One region of the Bradyrhizobium sp. 1200_D9_N1_1 genome, then DNA from elsewhere that is predicted to be linked to it. Evidence: riboswitches for the same ligand, from Rfam matches in the RefSeq annotation. Region 1 holds a riboswitch; the other holds the start of a gene.

Region 1 (4,206 bases):
TTTTCAAGCCGCGGTTTCGGCCAGCTCGCGACCGGCAGCGCCGGCGCGGTCTTCGCATCGAACGGCGGCGCTTCCAGATGCCGCGCGAACACCAGGCGCTGGTCGAGTTCGAGCGGATGGTCGTATTGATGATAATAGCCTTCGAGCCCGTCCTGGCCGTCGACGCTCTGCTTGGTGCAGACGAAGCCGAGGTGAAGATCTCCGAGCGCAACCCCGTTATTGGCGTGCCAGCCGCGCAGCATCGCGCGTGAGACTTCGCCCGGCACGCCGCAGATCGCGGTGCCCTTCCAGATCCAGCGCGGCGGCGGATAGCGGATCCAGGCCTTGACGTCGCTCTCATACATGTATTCGACATGCACGCCGCCGAGCCAGTTGGAGAGGTAGTGATATTGCGCAGCCGCGACCGCCGGCGGCAGATGGCTGAGCCCGAGCTTTTCCAGCCCCGGCAGGAAGCGCTCCTGCTGCTGACGGCGGAACACGCGGAAGACGAACTCCGCGGCATCCGCGGTGCCGCGCCGCGTGACGACGGTGAGGATAAGGCCGGTGAAATAGGCGTGATAGAGATCGGCGACCGCGCGCCAGCGCTTCCATTGGGCTTCCTGCGCGGAGTCAGCTGCGGCGGTCATGTTCGCTCCCGGCTTGTTGTTTTACGGGAGTGTGTCATCGCGGCTGGGGCGGCGCAACCAGCCACAGACTCGGTGTCATCGCCCGGCGAAGACCGGGCGATCCAGTATTCCAGAGACAGTTATGATTGAATCGAGACGCCGCGGCGTACTGGATGCCCCGGTCGAGCCGGGGCATGACAGTTGGAGATGTCGCTACACCCGAAAATGTTTCGAGAGCTTCAAGCCCTGCGCCTGGTAGTTCGAGCCGATGCGTTGGCCGTACATCGCGTCGGGGCGGGCGAGCATCTTCTCGTAGACGAGGCGGCCAACGATCTGGCCGTGCTCGAGGATGAACGGCACCTCGCGCGAGCGCACCTCCAGCACGGCGCGCGATCCCAACCCGCCGGCACCGGCATAGCCGAAGCCGGGATCGAAGAAGCCGGCATAGTGCACGCGGAATTCGCCGACCAGCGGATCAAAGGGCACCATCTCGGCTGCAAAGTCGGGTGGCACCTGCACGGCCTCTTTCGAGGCGAGGATGTAGAACTCGCCGGGATCGAGGATCAGGCTGCCGTCGGGCCGGGCCGAGATCGGCTCCCAGAAGTCCTCGACGGAATAGCCGGAGCGGCGATCGACATCGACGACGCCGGTGTGGCGCTTGGCACGGTAGCCGACGAAGCCGCTCGCCTTCTCGCCGGAGAGATCGACGGAGACGGCGACGCCGCCGGCCAGATCGGCATCGTCGATGTCGACGAGGCGCTCGGACGCATGCAGCGCATCGAGCTCGTCGGCATTGAGGATGGCGTCACCGGTGCGGAAGCGCACCTGCGACAGGCGCGAGCCCTCGCGCACCAGCACCGGAAATGTCTTCGGGCTGATCTCGGCATAGAGCGGGCCGTGATAGCCGGCGCCGATCATGTCGAAGCGGCGGGTGCCGTCGGCGATCACGCGGGTGAAGACGTCGAGGCGGCCGGTGGAGCTCTTGGGGTTCGCAGCCGCGACGATCTCCGGCGGCAGCGCCAGGCTCTCGAGCAGCGGCACGATGTAGACGCAGTTGGTTTCCAGCACCGCGCCGTCGGCAAGGCTGAACTCGTGCAGCTTCAATTCGTCGATGCGCTCGGCCACCGTGGCGCCGGGACCAGGCAGGAAGCTGGCGCGGACGCGATAGGCGATGTCACCGAGGCGGAGGTCGAGGCTCGCCGGCTGGATCTGGCTTTCGACGAAATCGTATGCGGGCAGGATGAGGCCCGCCTCCGCCATCGCCGCGATCATGCGGTCGGGCAGGATACCATTGGCGTCGGCGGCGATCGTGAAGCTCAACCGGGGGTCCTCGTCAGGGGTCAAACGCATCCGGACGTGCGGGAAATACTAGCCTTTTACGGCTATCCGATGGACGCCTTGACGGAAAGGCCATTGCGGAATATGAGCATCACTTATCCCGTGGTGATTTGAGCCGGCCGGCTTGCAGCCACGTTAAATAAGTCGCTAAACAGGCCGGGGACCTCTGTGATCCCGGCCCGTGGATATATCCAGGCCGGTTTTTTTGTGACCGTTTTCGACGAGACGGTCATGTCGGAGGTACCTATGTCGAAGTCGCCTGCCACTTACCGTCCCGAAACCCGCCTGGTCCATTCCGGCACCCTGCGCTCGCAATTCGGCGAGACGTCGGAGGCGCTGTTCCTGACCCAGGGCTACGTCTACAACAGCGCCGAGGAGTGCGAGGCGCGGTTCAAGGGCGAGGATCCCGGCTTCATCTATTCGCGTTATTCGAACCCGACCATCTCGATGTTCGAGCGCCGCATGATCGAGCTAGAAGGCGCCGAAGCGGCGCGTTCGGCGGCGACCGGCATGGCCGCTGTGACGACCGCGATCCTGGCGCCGCTGAAGACCGGCGACCACGTGGTCGCCTCCCGCGCGCTGTTCGGCTCGTGCCTCTACGTCATTCAGGATCTGTTGCCGCGCTACGGCATCGAAACCACGCTGGTCGACGGCCTCGATCTCGACCAGTGGCAGCGGGCCTTGCGGCCGAACACCAAGACGTTCTTCCTGGAGAGCCCGACCAACCCGACGCTCGACGTGCTCGACATCCCCGGCATCGCCGAGATCGCGCACAAGGGCGGCGCGCGGCTCGTCGTCGACAACGTGTTTGCGACGCCGATCTGGCAGAGCCCGCTCGCGCTCGGGGCCGACGTCGTGGTCTATTCCGCGACCAAGCACATCGACGGCCAGGGCCGCTGCCTCGGCGGCATCATCCTGTCGTCGGAAGCCTTCGTCGCCGAGCACCTCCACAATTTCATGCGCCAGACCGGGCCGTCGATCTCGCCGTTCAACGCCTGGGTCTTGCTTAAGGGCCTGGAGACGCTGGCCGTGCGCGTGCGCGCGCAGACCGACACCGCGGCAAGCGTTGCGGAAGTGCTGGCCGGCCATCCGAAGATCTCGCGATTGATCTATCCCGGCCGCGCCGATCATCCGCAGGCAGCGCTGGTGAAGAAGCAGATGCGCGGCGGCTCGACGCTGGTCGGCTTCGAGGTCAAGGGCGGCAAGGCGGCCGCGTTCCGCGTGCTCAACGAGCTCAAGCTTGCGAAGATCTCGAACAATCTCGGCGACGCCAAGAGCCTCGTCACCCATCCGGCGACCACGACGCATCAGCGCCTGAAGCCGGAAGACCGCGCCGCGCTCGGCATCAGCGAGGGCTTCATCCGCTTCTCCGCGGGGCTGGAGCATGCGGACGATCTGATCGAGGATCTGACGGCGGCGCTGGAGAAGGCGTGAGGCGATCGAGCTCCGTAGGGTGGGCAAAGCGAAGCGTGCCCACCATTCACCACCGAGCTGGCGATAGATGGTGGGCACGGCGCGCGAAGAGCGCGCCTTTGCCCACCCTACGGCTACGCAGCCGAACTACATCGGCCGGTACGCCCGCACGTCCCCGGGCACGTTGACCCCGAGCTTGATCTGGCCGACGGAGCGGATGATGTCGTCGCCGAGGAGCTGGGCAAAGCAGGCGTAGCCCCAATCGTTCATATGCAGGCCGTCGGCAATCACGAAGCTCTCGACCGGGATCGATTGATTCTCGTGCCAGTCGCGCATCACCTCGAAGCGCGGGAAGATGCCGACGTGACGGAGCTCGGCGACCTTGCCGAGCAGCTTCACCATCTTGCCGGCACTCTCCTTGCGCTGGTTGACGGCCGGCGAATATTGCGGATCGACCAGCACGATATCGGCACCGCCGGCGGCCTGGATGCGGGCGATGCCGTCCTCGACCATCTTGGCGGTGTCGCCGGGATCGAGATTGCGCAGCACGGCGTTGGTGCCGACCTGCCAGATCACCATGTCCGGATGCACGTCGATCACCTCCTTCTGGAGGCGCTTCATCATCTCGGGCGCGTCCTCGCCGCCGACGCCGGCATTGATGACGGTGATGTCCGCGGTCGGATATTGCCGGCGCAGCTGCGCCGCAAGACGGTTCGGATAATTGAAATCGGGCGAGCTTGCGCCGTAGCCGGCGGTCGACGACGAGCCGAACGCGACGATCACGACAGGCTTGCCGGCGACGAGCTTGCTTGCGACATGCGGCAGCGACCCCATCGCCTTCGCGCCGCCC
Region 2 (4,206 bases), 6.4 Mb from region 1:
CTTCCTCGCGCCGTTCCAGAAGCAGCTCGCGGCTGCCGTGAACATCCCGGTCTTCACCTCGAGCCTGATCCAGGCGCCGCTGATCCACGCCATGCTGCCGCCCGGCAAGGTCATCGGCATCTTCACCGAACGCGGCCACCACATGAACGAAGGGCACTTCCGCGGCGTCGGCTGGTCGCCGGACGACATTCTCGTTCAAATCCAGGGCATGAAGCCCGATGCGCAGTTTCCCGCAACCTACATTCTCGGCCGCGAAGAGCTGGACACTGACGTGCTGCGCGCCGAGATGATCGAGATGACGGAAGCCTTCATGGCGTCCTGCAAAAATCCCGGCGCGATCCTGTTCGAGTGCACCAACATGTGCCCATTCTCGCGGGACGTCGCCGAGGTGTCGGGTCTGCCGGTGTTCGACATCAATACCCTGATCAACTTCTTCCATCGCGCGGCCCATCCCGTGCCGTTCCTGCGCTGAACCAGCCGGGACAGGCGGCGAGGCGCGCGATGAACGCGCAGGAGCCTAAAATAAGGCGGCGTTGACAGCCTGTCCGTAGATCATTGCAGCAACGAGTGAGAGCAGCAGGCCCGCTCCCGAGAATATGACGACGACTTTCAGAGTCTCGACATCGACATTGGTTCCCGTCGCGCGGGATATTGCTCTTGCCAGTGCAGCAATCATCGCCAGCTCCGAAGCGGGCCGCGCGGAAGCGAGGCCTCACTTCATCTAGCGTTACTCGGCGCATTCGCGTGTGAAGCAGATTACAGGTGATCCCGCTGCACCCAGCCCGTTGCAATCGCGCTCGCCCAGGTGAGCATTCCCCTGGCCCGCGCCAATGCTGCCATGGCCGTGGTGTCGTAGGCCACGTAGCGGAGCGTCGCGGACCAGCCTCTGTTGGCATGCTCCAGAATTGCGTAACACGCATGAGGGGTGCCGACCTCGACCACGTAGGGAACGGGCATCTTCCCGTCGTAACCGGGCAATCCAACGCTGCCGGGATTGACGACCAGCCGGCCATCCTTCAGACGCACCACGCGCGGAATGTGCGTGTGTGCGCACAGGATGATCTCGGCGTCGATCCCCTCGGCGCCGGCCTCAATAGAATCAATCCGGCTCGGACGCGGGCAGCCGTCGCCCGCGATGTGGTCGAGCCAGAACGCAGCATCATTCCCTGGCGATCCATGGCACAGGAACGCCCGCCCCCTATACATGAGCGTGGACGGCATGCTTGCCATCCACTCGAAATGCTTGCGTTCGAGCTCTCGGAAATCGCTGCGCGCCGATGTGCCGGCCTGCCACAGCTCCACGAGAATGCGGTCCTGATCGCCCTTGATGGACGGAAAGCCTCGCTCCATCAGCAGGTCAGCCGTTCGGGCCGCTTCGAGCGGACCGCTAACATGGTCGCCCAGGTTCACGACCTCGTTGATGCCGAGCGCAGCAATGTCCGCAAGGACGGCTTCGAGCGCCGGACGATTTCCGTGCACATCCGCGATGGCAGCAAATTTCACTTGGCCTCTCCATTCGAGATGGCCGACGATTCACCCAATGCGGGACGATGCAGGGATAGCGGGTCTCTTTAGCTGCATTTTTAGAAGCGCCCGCAAGCTGAGGATCAAATCGGCGCTGGACGAACGCTTACATGACCAAGGTGCTGCGATCAACCGATCTTCGCTCGCGCGGCCGGAGCCTGCGGCGCGCCGCGTTGGGCCGACAGCTCCGCCCACAGGCGGGAGCGCACGCCTTCATTGAGAGGCACAATGTGGAACGGCTGGCCGAAGATTGCGAGCGGCTCCTTGGCCGGCTCGAACCGCGGCCAGGCTTCCGCGATGTCGGGCGCGCCGGATGTGACGAAGCGCAGCACGCTTGCCTGAAACCGCGCGGCGACCTCGATATCCTCGGGCGTCATCGGCCCGCCCTTGCGCTTCAGGATCGGGCGGTCGATGAAATCCGGCGGGTGCGCCCAGAGGCAGGCATTGTCGGCACCGTGGGTCGGCCCCTGCGACAGGAACGGCTCCAGCGCCGGGCGATGGTCGAACCGGCTCAGCCACACCGCGCCGCCAGCCGCGGCATGAAGCCGCGCAAGATCTGCCATGGGGCGATGCCAGAACGCGTCGGACAGCAGCGCCTCGTACGGATCCTCGTCGACGCGCGCTGTGGCGCGGTAATACGCCAGCAGACGTTGCCAGCCGGCATCGCCGACTGCGGCGCGCACTTGTCGTTCGGTGGTGCGGATCATCGCGGCCGGCGGCGTGCTCTTCAGGAACATCACCATCTCGTCGCGGCAGGAGCCGAGCCAGAGCGGAATGTCGCGCAAGGTTCCTTCGGCGAAGACGTCCCGCGGCTCGCGCGGAATCACGATTCCATCGAGCACCGGGCCGAACACGGTGCCTTGTTCGGTCTCGTCCGCAAGCCTGCGACTGACGCGCTCCACCGCCGCGAAGAGCTTTGGCAGTGGCAAAGAGGCAATCGCGGTTGGGTCGTGCGCTAATTCGAGCTCGGCAAGCACGCGGCGTGCAACGTCGTCGGCATGATCGGCGCTCATGATGTTCCGCCCGGGCGCGCTGAGCGCGAGGGCGCGAATGAACTTGCCTCTGGCCTGCGGCAGGGTTGCGAGCGCGATCACCATCGAGGCGCCGGCCGACTGGCCGGACAGCGTGATCGCGTCAGGATCGCCGCCGAAATCCGCGATATTGGCGCGCACCCAGTCGAGGGCGGCGAGCGAATCCGAGATCGCGAGGTTGTTGGCCTCGCCGAGCCCAAGGCGATGCAATTGCAGGAATCCGAGCGGGCCGAGCCGGTAGTTGATGGTGACGATCACCGCCGGACCGTGCGCGGCGAGGAATGCGCCGTCATAGTCGGCGCCGCCGCCGGTGACGAAGGCGCCGCCATGGATGAAGACCAGCACCGGCAGCGGCCGATCGGCCTCTGCACGCGTCCAGATGTTCAGGCTGAGACAGGCAGCCTCGTCCGCATGATCGAGATGGCCCGGCTGCGGCGCGTAAGCACCGTAGCCCGTGCAGCGGAGCGGCTCCGTCCACGCTTTCGGCGGCATTGCCTTGGCAAAGCGCGGCGCGGTTGCGAACGGCACGCCCTTGAAGGCACGCATACCGGCCTGCGTGGTGCCGACGACGGGGCCACTCGTGGTCTGAACTGCGCTGGTCAGCATGCGTGCCTCGTCTTCACTCAAGCGCGCCGCTTGCCGAGATCGGCGATGTCGACGGTGTGGGTTTCGCGCGCCGTCGCCGCAGCGGCTGCCGAGATCACGCAGCAGCAGGCGACGAAGATCGCGACGGGGACCCAGCCGTTCTGCCCCTCCCCGACCAGGCTCGCGCTCACCAGCGGCGTGAAGCCGGCGACGAGAAAGCCGAGCTGCGTGCCGATCGCGGTGCCGGAATAGCGCACGCGCGCCTCGAACATCTCGGCGTAGAACGACGGCCAGATCGCGTTCGGCGCGGCGTAGACGATGCCGGACAGGATCATCGCGGCGGCGAAGATCGCGATCGTGTTGCCTGACGTCACCAGCATGAAGTACGGGAACAGCAGCACCGCGCAGCCGAGCACGCCGCCGATGAACACCGGCTTGCGGCCGATCTTGTCGGCGAGCAGGGCCCAGAGCGGCTGGGTGAGCAGCGCCGTGACGTTGCCGAGCACGCCGGCCCACAGCATGGTCGGGCGCGCGACGCCGAACTTGCTGGTGGCATAGCCGAGTTGGAACACGGCGGTCATCGTGCTCACGGTCGCGATCAGCGCGCAGACGATGACGCGCAGCACGTCGGGCCAGTAGTCGCGCAGCAGGGCGACGACGGGGAAGCGCGCAACTTGCGCCTTGCCCTTGATGTCTTCGAACACGGGCGTTTCCGGCATGGTCCGCCGCACCAGGTAGGCGACCAGCAGCACCAGAGCGGAAAGCAGGAACGGAACGCGCCAGCCCCAGCTCAGAAGCTGGTCCTCCGGCAGGCTCGATACCGGAATGAATACCAGCGTCGCCAGGATCGCACCGGCCTGGGTGCCGCTCAGGGTCCAGCTCGTGAAGAAGGCGCGGTTGGAGTTGGCCGAATGCTCCAGCGTCAGCGAGTTCGCCCCGCTCTGCTCGCCGGCGGCCGAGAGGCCCTGTAACAGGCGAAGCAGCGTCAGGATGACGGGCGCGGCATTGCCGATCGCCTTGGCATCCGGCAACAGGCCGATCGCAAGCGTCGAGCCACCCATCAGTA

Evidence for each region. Region 1 has a riboswitch for S-adenosylmethionine ahead of AB5K84_RS41640 (O-succinylhomoserine sulfhydrylase). Riboswitches for the same ligand answer to the same signal wherever they lie in the genome.
Region 2: linked by a shared signal. The riboswitch ahead of AB5K84_RS11810 (metallophosphoesterase family protein) and the one ahead of AB5K84_RS41640 (O-succinylhomoserine sulfhydrylase) in region 1 are both predicted to bind S-adenosylmethionine.

The regions. Positions count from the first base shown of each region.
Region 1 covers NZ_CP197226.1:8,792,640-8,796,845, forward strand. The annotation lists gene AB5K84_RS41630 (hypothetical protein) at 1-626, opposite strand, end outside; gene AB5K84_RS41635 (2'-deoxycytidine 5'-triphosphate deaminase) at 819-1,955, opposite strand; SAM riboswitch at 2,036-2,115, shown strand; gene AB5K84_RS41640 (O-succinylhomoserine sulfhydrylase) at 2,190-3,377, shown strand; gene AB5K84_RS41645 (SGNH/GDSL hydrolase family protein) at 3,504-4,206, opposite strand, start outside.
Region 2 covers NZ_CP197226.1:2,432,371-2,436,576, reverse strand. The annotation lists gene AB5K84_RS11820 (aspartate/glutamate racemase family protein) at 1-472, shown strand, start outside; gene AB5K84_RS11815 (hypothetical protein) at 518-676, opposite strand; gene AB5K84_RS11810 (metallophosphoesterase family protein) at 757-1,503, opposite strand; SAM riboswitch at 1,551-1,629, opposite strand; gene AB5K84_RS11805 (carboxylesterase/lipase family protein) at 1,653-3,161, opposite strand; gene AB5K84_RS11800 (MFS transporter) at 3,179-4,206, opposite strand, start outside.